DNA from 2 places in the Kitasatospora sp. NPDC088742 genome. Region 2 is predicted to be linked to the other one. Evidence: riboswitches for the same ligand, from Rfam matches in the RefSeq annotation. Region 2 holds a riboswitch; the other holds the start of a gene.
The links. A riboswitch is a leader RNA that binds a small molecule or an ion and turns the genes downstream of it on or off. The one in region 2 is predicted to bind glycine.
Positions count from the first base shown of each region.

Region 1: linked by a shared signal. The riboswitch ahead of gcvP (aminomethyl-transferring glycine dehydrogenase) and the one ahead of gcvT (glycine cleavage system aminomethyltransferase GcvT) in region 2 are both predicted to bind glycine.

Region 1 covers NZ_JBVJLD010000001.1:8,191-17,178, reverse strand. Annotated here, with positions in the region: gene gcvP (aminomethyl-transferring glycine dehydrogenase) at 1-2,199, opposite strand, end outside; glycine riboswitch at 2,438-2,537, opposite strand; gene ACZ6ZR_RS00070 (PRC and DUF2382 domain-containing protein) at 2,769-3,755, shown strand; gene ACZ6ZR_RS00065 (MFS transporter) at 4,140-5,579, shown strand; gene ACZ6ZR_RS00060 (DNA polymerase IV) at 5,724-7,130, opposite strand; gene ACZ6ZR_RS00055 (SanA/YdcF family protein) at 7,166-7,864, opposite strand; gene ACZ6ZR_RS00050 (MerR family transcriptional regulator) at 7,935-8,612, opposite strand; gene ACZ6ZR_RS00045 (bifunctional nuclease family protein) at 8,857-8,988, opposite strand, start outside.
Region 2 covers NZ_JBVJLD010000008.1:7,918-16,905, reverse strand. Annotated here, with positions in the region: gene ACZ6ZR_RS09525 (L-serine ammonia-lyase) at 1-125, opposite strand, end outside; gene ACZ6ZR_RS09520 (serine hydroxymethyltransferase) at 263-1,528, opposite strand; gene gcvH (glycine cleavage system protein GcvH) at 1,615-1,992, opposite strand; gene gcvT (glycine cleavage system aminomethyltransferase GcvT) at 2,089-3,198, opposite strand; glycine riboswitch at 3,350-3,453, opposite strand; gene ACZ6ZR_RS09505 (enhanced serine sensitivity protein SseB) at 3,625-4,434, shown strand; gene ACZ6ZR_RS09500 (enhanced serine sensitivity protein SseB C-terminal domain-containing protein) at 4,580-5,347, shown strand; gene ACZ6ZR_RS09495 (ABC transporter permease) at 5,717-6,694, shown strand; gene ACZ6ZR_RS09490 (ABC transporter substrate-binding protein) at 6,784-8,556, shown strand; gene ACZ6ZR_RS09485 (ABC transporter permease) at 8,664-8,988, shown strand, end outside.

The DNA.
Region 1 (8,988 bases), on a different contig from region 2:
GTGGTTCGGCAGGTACGGGGCCAGGTGCGAGCGGACCGCGACCGGGCCGACACCCGGGCCGCCGCCGCCGTGCGGGATGCAGAAGGTCTTGTGCAGGTTCAGGTGCGAGACGTCCGCGCCGAACTTGCCGGGCTTGGCCAGGCCGACCAGCGCGTTGAGGTTGGCGCCGTCGACGTACACCTGGCCGCCGGCCTCGTGCACGGCCGCGCAGATCTCGGTGATCTCGGTCTCGTACACGCCGTGGGTCGACGGGTAGGTGACCATCAGCACCGAGAGCTGGTCGCGGTGCTGCTCGATCTTCGCCTTCAGGTCGGCGACGTCCACGTCACCGTCCGGCAGGGTCTTCACCACGACGACCCGCATCCCGGCCATCACCGCGGAGGCGGCGTTCGTGCCGTGCGCGGACGACGGGATCAGACACACGTCGCGCTCGACGTCGCCGTTGGCCCGGTGGTACGCCCGGACCGCCAGCAGACCGGCCAGCTCGCCCTGCGAACCGGCGTTCGGCTGGATCGACACGGCGTCATATCCCGTGACCTCCACCAGCTGCTGCTCCAGACCGCGGATCAGCGACAGGAAGCCCGCGGCCTGGTCGACCGGCGCGAAGGGGTGCAGCTGGCCGAACTCGGGCCAGGTGACCGGCTCCATCTCGGTGGTGGCGTTGAGCTTCATGGTGCAGGAGCCGAGCGGGATCATGCCGCGGTCCAGCGCGTAGTCCCGGTCCGAGAGGCGGCGCAGGTAGCGCAGCATCGCGGTCTCCGAGCGGTGGCTGTGGAAGACCGGGTGGGTGAGGTACTCGTCCTCGCGCAGCAGCGCGGCGGGCAGCGCGTCGGCGGTCTCGGTGACCTCGGCGGTGACGCCGAAGGCGGACCAGACGGCGGCCAGGTGCTCGCGGGTGGTGGTCTCGTCGCAGGAGATCGAGAGGGTGTCCTCGTCGGCCTGGTAGAGGTTCACGCCGTTGGCGCGCGCGGCGGCGGCGATCTCGGCGGCCTTGCCGGGGACCTTCGCCGTGACGGTGTCGAAGAACTGACCGGCCGTCAGCTCCACGCCGCCGGCGCGCAGACCCTCGGCCAGCGCGGCCGCGTAGCGGTGGGTGCGGCGGGCGATCTCGGCCAGGCCGTCCGGGCCGTGGTAGACCGCGTACATCGAGGCCATGACGGCCAGCAGCACCTGGGCGGTGCAGATGTTGGAGGTGGCCTTCTCGCGGCGGATGTGCTGCTCGCGGGTCTGCAGGGCCAGGCGGTAGGCGCGGTTGCCGTCGGCGTCCACCGAGACGCCGACCAGGCGGCCGGGCAGGTTCCGGGCGTACGCGGCCTTCACGGCCAGGTAGCCGGCGTGCGGGCCGCCGAAGCCCATCGGGACGCCGAGGCGCTGCGAGGTGCCGCAGGCGATGTCGGCGCCGAGCGAGCCCGGGGACTTCAGCAGGGTGAGGGCCAGCAGGTCGGCGGCGACCGCGACGACCGCGCCGAGGCCGTGGGCCTGCTCGATCACCGGGGCGAGGTCGCGGACCTCACCGGAGGCACCGGGGTACTGGAGCAGCACGCCGAAGACACCGCGCTCGGCGGTCTCGGCCGGGATGCCGGCGGACAGGTCGGCGACGACCACCTCGACACCGGTCGGCTCGGCGCGGGTCTGGATCACCGCGATGGTCTGCGGCAGGGTGTCGGCGTCGACCAGGAAGACGCCGCCCTTGACCTTGGTGACCCGGCGGGCCAGCGACATCGCCTCGGCGGCCGCGGTGCCCTCGTCGAGCAGCGAGGAGCCGGAGGTGTCCAGGCCGGTCAGGTCGGCGACCACGGTCTGGAAGTTGATCAGCGCTTCCAGGCGGCCCTGCGAGATCTCCGGCTGGTACGGGGTGTAGGCGGTGTACCAGGACGGGTTCTCCAGCACATTCCGCAGGATCACCGGCGGGGTGAAAGTGCCGTAGTAGCCGAGGCCGATCATGGACTGCAGGACGGTGTTGCGGTCGGCCAGCTCGCGCAGCTCGGCGAGCACCTGGGCCTCGCTCCGGCCGGCGGGGAGGCCCAGGGCGGTCAGGCTCTTGATGGCGTCCGGCACGGCGGCGTCGGAGAGCTCGTCCAGCGAGCCGTAGCCGACCTGCGCCAGCATCTTCTCCTGGGCGGCGGCGTCGGGGCCGATGTGACGGTTCTCGAACGGGCTCGCGAGTTCGAGCTCGGTGAGGGTCGGCTTGGCGTTCATGGGGGTCGAGGCCTCCTGGTCACGGACCGGCGGGGGTACGCACGCCGTCGGCCATCGCCGCCGTGGGACAGCGGGGGCCTCGAACGCACGAACCCGTCAGGCCTCCCCCTCTGTCATCTGTACCTGAGAGCTTCGCCCGCACGTGGCGGCCCGCGGCCGCCCGTCGGCTTGCACCGTCGGTGAGGGTGGGGCCCGCCGGCTCCCTCGCCGTCGGTCCTGCCCTGCTTTCCAGAGTGACCTACCCCGCACGGTACGGATGCCTGAGAGATTCCGGGGAGGGTTTGCTCCTTCGGCGCCCTTCTCCGCCGGAGCGGAGGGGACTCTCCCGAGCGGGCTCGGCAGTCGCGCCCAGGGTACCAGCGGTCGCGCCGCAGATCACGGGCGCCCCCGGCGCACTCCCACGGCCCGCGACGCGCCCTCGAACGGCCCCATCCCCTCCCCAACGGCGGCGTTCGAATGGCCGACGTCCGATAGATGGCTTTTCGTGTGAAGTGCGGCCGGGCAGTTCTGCCGACCGCCCCCTGACGGAGTGTCAGGGGTGCTTTCGTACCTCGCCCCTGGAGGACAGCGTGCAGACCGACATCGACCCGCGAGACCTGATCGGGCACAAGGCGGTCGACCGGAACGGTGACAAGATCGGCACCGTCGACGAGGTCTACCTCGACGACGCGACCGGCGAACCCGAGTGGGCGGCCGTCCGCACCGGGATCTTCGGCCGGGACGCGTTCGTCCCGCTGACCACCAGCGAGTTCTCCGGCGAGGAGCTCAAGGTCCCCTACGACAAGTCGCTGATCAAGGAGTCCCCCGACTTCGGCGTCGGCCAGCACCTCTCCCCGGCGCAGGAACTCCAGCTCTACCGCTACTACGGCCTGGAGACCGGCACGCCCGTCGCCGCCCCGGTGGCGGCCGCCGCCCTCGCCACCAACGGCTCGGACACGGCCAAGGACCTCGACTTCGGCACCATCGGCACCACCAGCAAGGAAAGCAGCAGCGTGAACGCGACCACCACCGCCCCGACCATGACGGCCGCCCCGATGGCCTTCACCGCCACCACCGAGATGCCCCCCGCCCCGGTCACCACCAAGCCGGCCGAGCCCACCACCCCCACCGTCCCCGGCAACGCCCCCAGCGGCCCGGTCGAGATCACCTGCCGCGAGGAGCGCCTCGACGTCACCACCGAGTGGCACGTGCTGGGCACCGCGAAACTGCGCAAGTACGTCACCTCCGAGGCGGTGGAACGCAAGGTCCCGGTGGTCAAGGAACGGGTCCGGGTCGAACGCGTCCCCGTCACCGAGGCCGAACGGGCCGCCCTCAGCGAACAGGAGATCGCCGAGGCCGTCGAGGAGGTGACCCTCCGGGAGGAACGCCCGGTGGTCCGCAAGTACCTCGCCCCCGTCGAACGCGTCCGCCTGGTGGTCGAGCGCTACACCGAGGAAGCCGTCATCCACGAGGAACTCCGCCGCGAACAGGTCGAGATCCACGACGACACCACCACCCCCGACACTCCCCCGCCGCCCCAGACCACCGGCCGCCCCGAACCCCTGCGCCCCTCCTGACACCCCCTCACGAAGCCGCCCCGCACCCCCATGCCGGGCGGCTTCGGCGCACTCCGCACCACGTCGCCCAAGCTTCACCCCCTCCCCACCTCACCCCCGCCCGCCCAGCAGGGCACCACGTCGCCCAAGCTTCACCCCCTCCCCACCTCACCCTCGCCCGCCCAGCAGGGCACCACGTCGCCCAAGCTTCACCCCCTCCCCACCTCACCCCCGCCCGCCCAGCAGGGCACCACGTCGCCCAAGCTTCACCCCCTCCCCACCCCACCCCCGCCCGCCCGGCAGGGCACCACTTTGCCAAAGCTTCACCAGAGAATATTTGACACAGTGAAGTATCTCCGGTCATGGTTACTTCAGTCCCTTGACTTTCAACTGAAGGAAGCTTCCGTGAGGCCGAGCAGCACGCGCGTGCTCCCCGCCCTGGTGCTGGCGATGCTGGCATTCAGCGTGGTGCAGACCGCCGTCGTCCCGATCCTGCCCTCGCTGGCGCGCGAACTGGACGTGTCCGGTTCCAGCATCACCTGGCTCATGACGGCGAACCTGCTGTCAGCCGCCGTCCTGACCCCGCTGCTCGGCCGCTTCGGCGACCTCCGCGGCCGCAAGCCGATGCTGCTGGTCTCGCTCGCCGGCCTGGTCGCCGGCTCCGCGCTGGCGGTCAGCACCCACTCGTTCACCTGGCTCGTGGTCGCCCGCGTGCTCCAGGGCGCCGGCGGCGGCGTGCTGCCGCTGGCGATCAGCATCGTCCGTGACGAGCTCCCCAAGGAGAAGGTCACCGGCGGCGTCGCGGCCATCTCCGCCTCGATGGGCGTCGGCTCCGGCCTCGGCCTGGTCGCCACCGGCCTGCTCCTCGAGCACTGGGACTACAAGTCCATCTTCTGGATGGGCCTCGCCTTCGGCCTGGTCGCCATCGCCCTGGTCGCCCTGCGCGTCCCGACCGACCCGGTGATCGACAAGAACGGCGGCGCCGACCCGCTCGGCGCACTCACCCTGGCCGGCTGGCTCTCCGCGCTGCTGATCGCGGTCTCCCAGGGCAACACCTGGGGCTGGACCTCCAACCGCACCCTGGGCCTGTTCGCCGCCGCCGCCGTGATCGCCCTGGTCTGGGGGATCATCGAGGTCAAGGTCAAGCACCCGCTGGTCGACATGAAGATGATGGCCCGTCCGGCCGTCGCGTTCACCAACATCTCCGGCCTGCTGATCGGCTTCGGCATGTACGGCTCGTTCATGGTGATCAGCAACTTCGCCCAGACCCCGGAGAAGCTCGCCCACTACGGCTTCACCGCCACCGTGCTGCACGCCGGCGTCATGCTGCTGCCCTCCGCGCTCGGCTCGATGGTCGCCGCCCCGGTCGGCGCGCTGCTGATCGCCCGCCGCGGCCCCCGCCTGCCGCTGGTGCTCGGCGGCCTGCTCGGCTCGGCCGGCATGGTCTACCTGGCGCTGCGTCACTCCGCCGAGGGCGACATCTACTTCGCCTCCGCCGTCTTCGGCCTCGGCGTCGGCCTCGCCTACGCGGCGATGCCCGCCTACATCAACGGCGCCGTCCCGATCGAGCAGTCCGGCATCGCCAACGGCATGAACGCGGTGCTGCGCACCGTCGGTGGCGCCATCGGCACCGCCGTGATGGCCGCGATCCTGACCGGCGACACCATGAAGCTGCCGATCCCGGTCCAGCTGCCCACCCTGGACGCCTACAAGCACGCGTTCTGGGTCGCCGCCGCCGTCTGCCTGGTGGCCGCCGCCGTCCCGTTCGCGATCCGCCGGATCAAGGAGACCCCCGCTCCCGTCGAGGCCGCCGCCTCGCCCGAGCTGGTGAAGACCGACGCCTGACGAGGCGTCACCACCGGGCGTGCTCAGGGACGGGTCACGCCCGGTGGGCTCCGGCCGCCGCCGGTACGTGAGGGCATCACGCCCGGACGAGCGGCCGCAGGATGAATGGCCCCCGCACCGATGGACACGGTGCGGGGGCCGTCGTCATTCCCCCTCGTCCTCATCCTCTTCGGCCGGCCGCGCCATCCCCGGCCGCAGCGGCAGCGGCCCCGAGGGCTCCAGCTCCGGATCGTCCACGGCGAAGGTCCGCACCCGGCCCACCCCGCCCTGCGGCGTCTCGAAGCGCACCGTCACCCGCCCCACCCCGCTCCCCTGCACCCACCCCGGCCCGTGCTGAGCGTGCGTCACGTCCTGCCCCGGCCGCCACTGCCGCACCACCACCGCCGCCGCGGCCGTCTCCTCCGGCACCTCCGCCTCCGGCGCCCCGGCCGCCTCCGCCTCCCGCTCCTCCCGCTCGGCCTGCGCGAACAGGTCCTCCTGGGTGAAGTCGGCCAGCTGCGCCACACCGACCCCGAGCAGCCGCACCCCGCCGGTGATGTCCACCTGCTGGGCCAGCCGCCGGGCCGTCTCGGCGATCACCACCGCGTCGTCCGTCGGGGACCGCAGCGTCTCGGAGCGGGTGATGGTGGAGAAGTCGAAGCGCCGCACCTTGAGCACCACCGTCCGCCCCGAGCGCCCGGCGGCGTGCAGGCGGCGGACGCAACGGACCGTCAGTTCGTCGATCTCGCGCAGCACCCGGCCCCGGTCGGCCAGGTCCACCTCGAAGGTGTCCTCGACCGAGACGGACTTGGCGTCCCGGTCGGGGACCACCGGGCGCTCGTCCAGGCCCAGCGCCATGTGGTGCACCCCGGCCCCGTGCGCCCGGCCGAGCAGCTGCACCAGCTCGCCCTCGCCGGCCTCCGCCAGGTCCTTCACCGTGGTCAGCCCGGCCCGCCGCAGCACCTGCTCGGTGGCCGGGCCGATCCCGGGCAGCGCCCGCACCGACATGGTGGAGAGCACCGCCCGCTCCTGGCCGACGCCGATCAGCACCAGCCCGTCCGGCTTGGCCTCCTCCGAGGCGATCTTGGCCATCAGCTTCGAGCCGGCCAGCCCGACCGAGCCGGTCAGGCCCGTCCGCTCCGCGATGTCGGCCCTCAGGTCGGTGGCGATCGCGACCGCCATCTCCGCCCCCGCCGCCGGATCCGCCGCGGCCAGCGCCGGCCCGTACGGGCCGGCCTCCAAGTCCACGAAGGCCTCGTCCACGCTGAGCGGCTCGACCAGCGGGGAGAGCTCCCGCAGCAGCGCCATCACCACCTCGCTGACCTGCCGGTAGGCGTCGTAGCGCCCGCTCAGGAAGGCCGCGTTGGGGCAGAGCCGGCGGGCCTGGGCCATCGGCATCGCCGAGTGCACACCGAACCGGCGGGCCTCGTACGAGGCGGTGGAGACCACGCCCCGCACCCCGAGGCCGCCGACGATCACCGGCTTCCCGCGCAGGCTCGGCTTGGCCGCCTGCTCCACCGCGGCGAAGAAGGCGTCCATGTCGAGGTGGAGAATGCTAGGCACCGACCGCACCCGCCGATCATCCCGCACGCCACCGACAACTCCGGTCAGCGCGGCGCGGCCACCGCGACCCCGACGCCGTGCTCCTTGTCCCCCCAGAAGGTCGGGTCCGGCTCCAGGGCGGCGTCGAAGGCCGCCTTGGCCGCCCCCGGGATCTCCCGCAGCCCGCCGTAGTACCAGGTGGAGTTCGGGTCCTCGTCCACGCCCACGGCGTAGGAGTCGATCCCGGCGGCCTGACAGAGCGCCAGCGCCCGCCGGGCGTGGAAGGTCTGACTGATCAGCACCGCGTGGTCGACCAGGAAGACGTGCTTGGCCCGGGTGCAGGAGTCCCAGGTGTCGAAGCCCGCGTAGTCCTCGACCACCTTGTGGGCCGGCACGCCGTGCTCGACCAGGTAGGTCTTCATCGCGGTGGACTCGTCGTACTCGGTGCGGCTGTTGTCCCCGGTGACCAGAACCGCCTGGATCTTCTCCTGCCGGTACAGCTCCACCGCCGCGTCCAGCCGGTGCGCCAGGTACGGCGAGGGCTTCCCCTCGAAGAGGCCGGCCCCGAAGACCACGCCCACCGGCGCGGCCGGAGCCCCGGCCACCGTGCCGACCCGGTCACCCGCCGCCAGCCAGAGCCAGCTCATCGGCACCAGACCGAGCACGGAGGCCACCACCAGGGTCTGGAACCACCGCCGCTGGGTGGCCCGGCTCCGCAGCAGCCGGGCCACCGCGGCCCGTCCGTGCAGCGCCCCTCGGCGCACCAGCCGTCCTGTCCGTCGCACCGCTCGCACTCGCGTTCTCCCCTTGTCGTCCGCGGGGAGTGACGCCGGGTCAGCCCGCCCGGTTGCGCCGCTGCGCCAGCTCGTCGCCCGGGTCGTAGCCGACCACCGTCTCACCGGTGTCGGTCCGCTCGGCGTGCAACCGCCCGAGCGTGCCCTCCAGCTCCTGCCGGACGGCGCCGACCGCGATGCCGAACATGCCCTGACCACCCTTCAGCAGGTCGACCACCTGCTGCGGCGAGGTGCACTCGTACACCGTGGCGCCGTCGGACATCAGGGTCAGCCCGGCCAGGTCGCCCTCGTCCACGCTCTGCAGGTGGCCGACCGCGATCCGGATGTTCTGCAGCGAGACGCCGGTGTCCAGCAGCCGCTTGACGATCTTCAGCAGCAGGATGTCCCGGAAGCTGTACAGCCGCTGCGCGTTGGCCGGGTAGGCCGTCCGCACGCTCGGCTCCAGCAGGCCCGTACGGGCCCAGTAGTCCAGCTGGCGGTAGGTGATGCCGGCCGCCGCGCAGGCCGTCGGCCCGCGGTAGCCGATCAGCGCCGAGGTCGGTGCCAGCCGCTCGATGGCCGGCTGGCCCGGCTGCACCGCGGGGAAGCGCGCGAACCGCGGCAGCTCCACCCCGGGCTCCAGGCCCTCCCGGGACCGCTCCAGCACCGTGCGTGCGGAGCGCGGGACGTGCACGGAGCACTGGCCGGTGCCGTCCGCACCGTTGCCCGAGCCGCTCATGCCTACCTCCGTCCGCTCCGTCGTGATGGGCCGTCATGGCCGGCGGCACATGCCGCCGGAGCCACAACTGACGGTAGGCAGTCGCCCAGGACCCGTCAACGATCGCCACGCCGGGGCACCGGGACCATGTCACCCGGCCGAGTGGTTTTTCGTGCCCCTAGTGTGGGTAGACGAACGCCCTTTGGCAAAAGCCGATTTGCGGAACGGACCGGCCGGGGGCTACTGACCCCCGGTCAGAAAGCGGTCACTGCTGGCCACCGAAGTCCTCCGGCGAGACCTGGTCCAGGAACTCACGGAACTTCTCGACCTCGTCCTCCTGCTCGTCCGGGATCGCGATGCCCGCCTCGGCGAGCACCTCCTCCGCGCCGAAGATCGG
Region 2 (8,988 bases):
TGGGCGAGCAGGCTCTCGGACTTGAGGCGGCGGGCGAACATCCGGGCCGCGCGCATCGGTCCTACGGTGTGCGAGCTGGAGGGGCCGATACCGATGGAGAAGAGGTCGAAGACGCTGATGGCCACGGAGGTGACGTCCTTGTCTGGTCTCGTGGGTGGAACGGGCAGGCATGGCACGGGGCACCGCGCGCCACGATTCCAGTGTGCGCGGTGCCCCGGCCCTGACATAACGACGGTCCGGTGGCCGTCAGGCCACCGGGGGACTACAGCTCCGGGTAGAGCGGGTACTTCGCGGCCAGCGCGGTGACCCGGGCCTTCAGCGACTCGGCCTTGGCCTCGTCGAAGGAGGGCAGCAGGGTCTCGGCGATGACGTCCGCGACCTCGCGGAAGTCATCGGCCTGGAAGCCGCGGGTGGCCAGGGCCGGGGTGCCGATCCGCAGGCCGGAGGTGACCATCGGCGGGCGCGGGTCGTTCGGGACGGCGTTGCGGTTCACCGTGATGCCGACCTCGTGCAGGCGGTCCTCGGCCTGCTGGCCGTCGAGCTCGCTGTTGCGCAGGTCGACCAGGACCAGGTGGACGTCGGTGCCGCCGGAGAGCACGGAGACCCCGGCCGCCTTGGCGTCGTCCTGCAGCAGGCGGGCGGCGAGCGCCTTCGCGCCCTCCAGGGTGCGCTGCTGACGGTCCTTGAACTCCTCCGAGGCGGCGACCTTGAAGGAGACCGCCTTGGCCGCGATCACGTGCTCCAGCGGGCCGCCCTGGAAGCCGGGGAAGACCGAGGAGTTGAGCTTCTTGGCGAACTCCTGCTTGGCCAGGATGATGCCGCCGCGCGGGCCGCCCAGGGTCTTGTGCGTGGTGGAGGTGACCACGTCCGCGTACTCGACCGGGTTCGGGTGCAGACCGGCGGCGACCAGGCCGGCGAAGTGGGCCATGTCGACCCAGAGGTACGCCTCGACCTCGTCGGCGATCCGGCGGAACTCGGCGAAGTCCAGCTGGCGCGGGTAGGCGGACCAGCCCGCGATGATGACCTTCGGGCGGTGCTCCTTGGCGAGGCGCTCGACCTCGGCCATGTCGACCAGGCCGGCCTCGTCGACGTGGTACGCGACCACGTTGAACTGCTTGCCGGAGAAGTTCAGCCGCATGCCGTGGGTCAGGTGGCCGCCGTGCGCCAGGTCCAGGCCCAGGATGGTGTCGCCGGGCTGGGCGATGGCGAACAGCGCGGCCTGGTTGGCGGAGGCGCCCGAGTGCGGCTGGACGTTGGCGTACTCCGCCCCGAACAGCTCCTTGACCCGGTCGATCGCGATCTGCTCGGCCACGTCGACGTGCTCGCAGCCGCCGTAGTAGCGACGGCCGGGGTAGCCCTCGGCGTACTTGTTGGTCAGGACCGAGCCCTGGGCCTCCATCACCGCGACGGGCGCGAAGTTCTCGGAGGCGATCATCTCGAGGGTGGTCTGCTGGCGGTGCAGCTCGGCGTCGACCGCGGCGGCGATCTCCGGGTCGAGCGCGTGCAGGGACTGGTTCAGGACGGTCATGTTGGGTCTTCCCCTGGGGCGGTGCGGGCAGTGGACCTAGGGAAGGGGCGGCCGCCGCGCTGCGGCCGCCCCCGTCTACCGGTGGGTCAGGCGCCGATGAAGGCGTCGTACTCCGCGGCGGTCAGCAGCTTGCCGGTCTCGGCGATCTCGACCTTGAACAGCCAGGCGTCGCCGAACGGTTCGTTGTTGACCGAGGCCGGGTCGTCGATGACGGCCTGGTTGATCTCGGTCACCGTGCCGGTGACGGGCGAGAACAGGTCGCTGACCGACTTGGTGGACTCGAGCTCGCCACAGGACTCACCGGCGGTGATCTCGTCGCCGACCTCGGGCAGCTGGACGTAGACGATGTCACCGAGCGCGTCGGCGGCGTGCTTGGTGATGCCGACCGTCGCGACCGCACCGCTCTCGGCGGTGGTCAGCCACTCGTGCTCCTCGGTGTACTGCAGGTTCGTGGGGTTGCTCATGACGTCATTCTCCAGGATCGCAAGAGGGTAGGGCGAAGCCGTCCGCTGAGCGGACCGGGCGTTTCGGGATGTGAGGGGCCGGGATGTGAGGAGGCGTTAGCGGGCGCGCTTGTAGAACGGCAGCGCGATGACCTCGACCGGCTCGTGCTTGCCGCGCACGTCGACCGCGACCGCGCTGCCGGGGGCGGCGTGCGCCGCGTCCACGTAGGCGATGGCGATCGGCTTGCCCAGGGTGGGGGAGGGGGCGCCGGAGGTGATCCGCCCGATCGGGGTACCGTCCGCGTCGACCACGGCGTACTCGGCCCGCGGGACCCGCTTGCCCTCGGAGACCAGGCCGACCAGCTTGCGCGGCGGGTTGGACTCGGCCTGCGCCGCGGCGGCCTCCAAGGCCTTGCGGCCGACGAAGTCGCCCTCCTTCTCGAACTTGACGACCCGTCCGAGGCCGGCGTCGAAGGGGGTCAGCTCGGTGGTCAGCTCGTGCCCGTACAGCGGCATGCCGGCCTCCAGGCGGAGGGTGTCGCGGCAGGAGAGGCCGCAGGGGACCAGGCCGGCTTCGGTGCCGGCCTCGGTCAGCGCGGTCCACAGGTGCTCGGCGTCGGCCGGGGCGCAGAAGACCTCGAAGCCGTCCTCACCGGTGTAGCCGGTGCGGGCCAGCCAGACCTCCCGGCCCGCGACGGTGGCGGGCAGCAGGGCGTAGTACTTGAGGCCGGGCAGGTCGGCGTCGGTGACGGAGGCGAGGATGCCGTTGGCCTCCGGGCCCTGGACCGCGAGCAGCGCGTAGGCGTCCCGGTCGTCGCGGACCTCGGCGTCGAAGCCGGCCGCGCGCTCGGTCAGCGCGTCCAGCACGACCTGGGCGTTGGAGGCGTTGGCCACCACCATGTACTCGGCGTCGCCGGTCCGGTAGACGATCAGGTCGTCCAGGATGCCGCCGTCCTCGCGGCAGATCATGGTGTAGCGGGCGCGCAGCACGCCGAGCGCGGAGATGTGGCCGACCAGCGCGAAGTCGAGCAGCTCACCGGCCTGCGGGCCGGTCACGGTGATCTCGCCCATGTGCGAGAGGTCGAACAGGCCGGCCTTGGTGCGGACGGCCAGGTGCTCCTCGCGCTCGCTGCCGTAGCGCAGCGGCATGTCCCAGCCCGCGAAGTCGGTCATGGTGGCACCGAGCGAGCGGTGCAGTGCGTCGAGCGCGGTCAGGCGAGGGGACATGGCGACGGAACTCCTTGGCCGGAAACGGGCATGCGGGGGTGGAGTCTCCCCGTCTGTCGTCGCAACCTGAGAGCTTCACCGCCCATCCAAGGATGGCGGCTTGCACCGTGGGTGGGCGCACGGCGCGGCCGTGTCCACTTTCCAGATCTGCCTCGCCCGTGCGGTAGGGGTGCCTGAGAGATTCCGGGGAGGACTTGCTCCTTCGGCGCCGGCCCAGCGCACGGGGCGCACTCCGGACTCTCCCGCGCGGGTTCGAGCGGCCAGTGTGAAGTTGTCGAGCGGGGTCATCATGGCACGAGACCCGGCCCGGACGGGAGAGGGGCCCGCCCGCTGGGTCAGGTCTGCCCCGGACCACGTCACTCCCGCCCCCGCAGGCGTCAGACAGGCCCTAGGCTGAGCCCGCACAGCTACAGAGGGGCGCGACCGATGAACCAGCCTGGCGAGACCGGGGTGCAGGGGTGGGCCGAGCCCGGTAGTGCGCCGGCCGGGGGGAGCTGGCCGGCCAACGAGCTGGAGCAGGTGCTGACGGCGGCGCTGGGCGATCCGGGGGCGACGCCGCGGGTGATCGAGGTGCTGGCGCGCAGTCAGATCTGGATCCCGCTGCCGGCCGGGGCCGACCCGCAGGGCGAGGGGCTGGACCTGCCGACCATCGAGCTGGCCGGGTCCCCGTACGTGCCGGTGTTCTCCTCGCAGGAGCTCTTCCTCCAGCTCGCGCCCGGCGTGCCGTTCGCGATCGCACCGGCCTGGGAGTTCGCCCGCGGGCTGCCGGTCGGGGTCGGGATCGCGGTCAACCCGGAGGCGCCGGTGGGCATCCCGGTGCCGCCGGAGGGGGTCGGCGAGCTGCGCCGCGGGCCGCTCGCGGAGCGCTGGGAGCAGCAGCCGGAGGGCGGTGCCCGGGTGGCGCTGCGGGAGCCGGAGCCGGCCGAGGAGCCGTACGCCTTCCTCGGTGCGGCGATCACCGAACTGGCCGAGCTGCCGGGGGTGCTGACGGCCCGTCGGGCGCTGGCCGGAGTGGAGCTGGACACCCCGGTGCTGTTCGTCGGGGTGCAGCTGGACCCGGCCTGGCCGGCCGATCCGGGGCAGGTCAACGAGGCGCTCGGCCGGGCGCTCGGAACCATGCCGCCGCGGTGGGGCGTCCACCTGGTGCTGCTCGACCTGGTGGCCGACCCGGTGGTGGAGTGGATGCTCACCCGGGTCCGTCCGTTCTACGTCAGGTCCGGGACGGTCCCGGGCTGACGTCCGAACTGACCACCGAACCGTTACGCGCCGGTACGGGGCGGCGGTATGACGGCTGTCGGGCTCGGCCAATAGGCTTCCCCCCGACAACCACGGACGGCCACGGGTGGCCGAGCGCGAGACGGGACGGCGGGCGGAGCACGGCATGAGCGCGGGAGCGGCGGCAGACGGCGCGATCGAGCGCGCCCTCGGCGAGGTCGCGCCGGAGCGCTACGACGCCTACGAGCGGCTGCTGGGGGCGCTGGCGGCGGGCCGGGTCTGGATGCTGCTCTGGCACGGGCAGCCGGGGAGCCCGGACGCCCAGTACGGGAACATGGAGATCGGCGGGCACGGCTACGCCCCCGCCGTCACCTCCCCCGACCAGCTGTCGCTCTGCGGCTGGACCAGGAGCCACGAGGTGATCTCCGGGATGGAGATCGCCAACGCGCTGTACCGCACCCGCTGGGGCCTGTGGCTCAACCCGCACGTGCCCGGCGGCGGGGTCGGGGTGCCCTGGGCGGACCTGCGCCGGATCGCCGGCGGTCTGGACCGGCTGCCGGCCGGGCCGCTCCAGCTGGCCGAACCGGCTGTCCAGGCACCGCAGTTCTACGCCCAGCTGCAGCGCGAGGCGGCGGCGGTGCGTCCGCTCCGGGCGCTGCGGCAGGCCTGGGTGCGCCCGGCCGTCGGTGACGCCTACCTGGCCGTCGGGCTGGACATGTACGACACCTCGCCGCCGTCCGTGGAGGCGGCCCGGGCGCTGGTGCAGCGTGCGGTGGCGCACGCCCCGGCCGGGCTCGCGGTCTCCACCGTGCTGCTGGCCGACGAGCTGGACCCGGTGGCGATGTGGCTGCGCGCCTTCGCCCGCCCGTTCTTCGACCGCGAGTCGGCGAACCACCCGCCGCAGGGCTACTGGCCGCACCAGCCCTGGCGCTGACCTGGGCCTCCGTCCTTTCCCGAGAGGGAAGTCGACGGAGTGTACCGGCGACCCTTCGCACCCGTCTTGACAGTCGAGTAACACCTGTGTGAAGAACGCTATTCGCCAGGACACGGCCGTGCATGCGGACAGATCACAGTTGGGCATCCTTCGGTTGTCAGGTCTGGCGTAAGGCCTCCCCGATGCCAGAGAGTCTGCGCAGTGCAGTGCGGGGCTTACCTCAGCTGCCAGGCAACTCCCTTGCTTCTCAGCACCTTTCGCAATCGCGATTCCGGACCGTAGCCATGTCTGGGCCCTACCCGGGCCCGGTGCTCGGCGTACGAACGGCACCGTGGCCGGCCACCGTCGGCGAGGGGAAACGAAAGACACATGAGCACTTCCACCAAGAGCATCGACGCTCCGGAGGCCCCCGAGGCCCCGGCCAAGCGGATCGAGGGCCGGTCGCCCGGCCGGATCGCCTGGGACCGCCTCAAGCGTGACAAGGTCGCGCTGGCCGGCGGCATCGTGGTGCTGCTGCTGATCCTGGCCGCGATCCTCGCGCCCGTGATCACCGGGCTGCTCGGACACCCCGTGGACGAACCGCACCCGGACCAGATCAACCCCGATCTCGGCCTCCCCAAGGGGGCGTTCGGCGGCATCAGCGGCGACTTCCTGCTCGGCGTCGACCCGACCTTCGGCCGCGACGTGTTCAGCCGGATCGTCTACGGCGCCCGGATCTCGCTCACCGTGGCCTTCCTGGCCGCCGGTGTGTCGGTGGTCATCGGCGTGCTGGCGGGCATCGCGGCCGGCTACTTCGGTGGCTGGGTCGACGCGGTGATCAGCCGGGTGATGGACGTCCTGCTGGCCTTCCCGCAGCTGCTGTTCTCCATCGCGCTGGTCTCGGTGATGCCCAACTCCGTTCTGGGGCTGGAGGGCAGCGCCGTCCGGATGGCGATCCTGGTGCTGGTGATCGGCTTCTTCGGCTGGCCCTACATCGGGCGCATCGTCCGAGGTCAGGCCCTGTCGCTGCGCGAACGCGAGTTCGTCGACGCGGCCCGCAGCCTGGGCGCCGGCTGGCCGCACATCCTGCTGCGCGAGCTGCTCCCCAACCTGGTCGCCCCGATCCTGGTCTACGCGACCCTGATCATCCCGACCAACATCCTGAGCGAGGCCGCCCTCAGCTTCCTCGGCGCGGGCGTGAAGCCCCCGACCCCGTCCTGGGGCCAGATGCTCTCCGAGGCCACCCGGATCTACCAGGTCGACCCCACCTACATGGTGGTGCCCGGTCTGGCCATCTTCATCACGGTGCTGGCCTTCAACCTGTTCGGCGACGGGCTGCGCGACGCGCTCGACCCCAAGGGCAACTGACCCCCGGTCAGCCGTCCCGCGAACTGCCCTCCGTACCAGGACCTTTCGAGACTGTTCAACCCCAGCACGACCATCAGGAGGAAGTACCCATGACGCGAAACCGGACGCTCGCCGCCGCCGCCCTGGTGGCCACGCTGGCCGTCACCCTGACCGCCTGCGGCGGCAGCGCGGACAAGAAGGGCACCAGCGGCGAAAGCTCCAAGGCGTCGGCCGGCGGCTTCAACGCGGCGGTCGACAAGGTGCTCAACCCGTCCGACAAGAAGGGCGGCACGCTCAACCTCTGGAGCACCACCGACGCCGACTCCTGGGACCCGGGCCGCGCGTACTACGCGTCGATCTGGAACATGCAGCGCTTCTACGCCCGTACCCTGCTGGCCTTCGACTCGAAGCCGGGCAAGGGCGGTCTGGAGCTGGTGCCGGACCTCGCGGCCGCCAAGCCGGAGATCTCCGCCGACGGCAAGACGTACACCTTCAAGCTCAAGAAGGGCGTCAAGTTCGAGGACGGCTCGGCCATCACCTCGAAGGACGTCAAGTACGGCATCGAGCGAGTCTTCGCCCAGGACGTCATCTCCGGCGGCCCGACCTACCTGGTGAACAGCCTCGACCAGGGCCAGGGCTACAAGGGTCCCTACACGGACACCACCCCGGACAAGATGGGCCTCAAGACCGTCGAGACCCCGGACGACTCCACCATCATCTTCAAGCTGGACAAGGCCGACTCGGCCTTCCCGTACCTGCTCGCGATGGGCACCGCCTCGCCCGTCCCGCAGAAGTCGGACACCGGCTCCAAGTACGGTGAGAAGCCGGTCTCCTCCGGCCCGTACAAGTTCAAGTCGATCGAGCCGGGCAAGTCCGTCGAGTTCGTCCGCAACGAGAACTGGGACGCCTCCACCGACCCGTTCCGCAAGGCGCTGCCGGACGTGGTGAAGCTGACCATCACCACCAACGCCGACGACATGGACAAGCGCCAGCTCGACGGCTCGGTCGACCTCGACTTCGCACAGACCGGTCTCTCCCAGGCCGCCCAGGCCCAGGTGCTGACCAACGACAAGCTCAAGGCGAACACCGACGACCCGTACAACGGGTTCATCCGGTACATCGCGATGGTCCCGAAGATCGCCCCGTTCGACAACGAGCACTGCCGCAAGGCGGTCATGTACGCGGCCGACACCACCGCGCTGCAGACCGCCCGCGGCGGTCAGGTGGCCGGCTCGCCGTACGGCTCGATGCTGCCCCCGAACATCCTCGGCTCGGACAGCTACGACCCCTTCACCCTGCTCGACGGCAAGCCCGACCTGGAGAAGGCCAAGGAGGAGCTGAAGGCCTGCAACAAGCCGGACGGCTTCAAGGCCACCATCGCGGTCCGCGGCAACAAGGACAAGGAGATCAAGTCCGCCGTCGCCCTGCAGACCGCGCTGAAGGCGATCAACGTCGACATCACCCTCGACCAGTACGACGGCAAGCTGCTGGCCTCGGTGGCCGGTTCGCCGGAGGTCGTGAAGAGCAAGAACTACGGCCTGATCGTGGCCGGTTGGGGTGCCGACTACCCGACGGGTGCCGGTTACATGCAGCCGCTGATGGACGGTCGCTTCATCACCGCCAACGGCAACAGCAACTACCCGGAGACCAACGACCCGGAGATCAACGCGCTGTTCGACAAGGCCGGTGCCGAGCCGGACGCCGCCAAGGCCGCCGAGATCTACAAGCAGATCAACCACAAGGTGACCGACATGGCCGTCTACCTGCCGGTGGTCGCGGACAAGGCGCTCAACTACCGCAACCCGCGCCTGACCAACGTGTTCATCAACGACGCGTTCGGCATGGTCGACTTCCAGGCCCTCGGTACCTCCGACGGCAAGTGACCTGCCCAGTCCCGTAGTTCGCACAGCTAGTCCGAAGGGCAGGTGAAGGCGCCGCCCGGGCCGGGCACCCCACGAGGGTGCCCGGCCCGGGGGCGGCGTCGACCGCAGTGCTCGTGTACATCATCCGACGGCTCGTCAATGTCGTCGCCATGCTGGTGGTGGTTGCGGCCGTCACCTTCGGCATCTTCTTCATGGTGCCGAAACTGACCGGGAGCGACCCGGCGCTGCTCTACGTCGGCAAGATCGCCGACCCGGCGGCCATCGAGGGCATCCGTCACAAGATGGGCCTCGACAAGTCCGTCATCGAGCAGTTCTGGCTCTTCCTCAAGGGCCTGGTCATCGGACGCGACTACAGCACCGGCGTGGACGTCACCCACTGCTCCGCGCCCTGCTTCGGCTACTCGTTCAAGACCGAGCGCGAGGTCTTCCCGG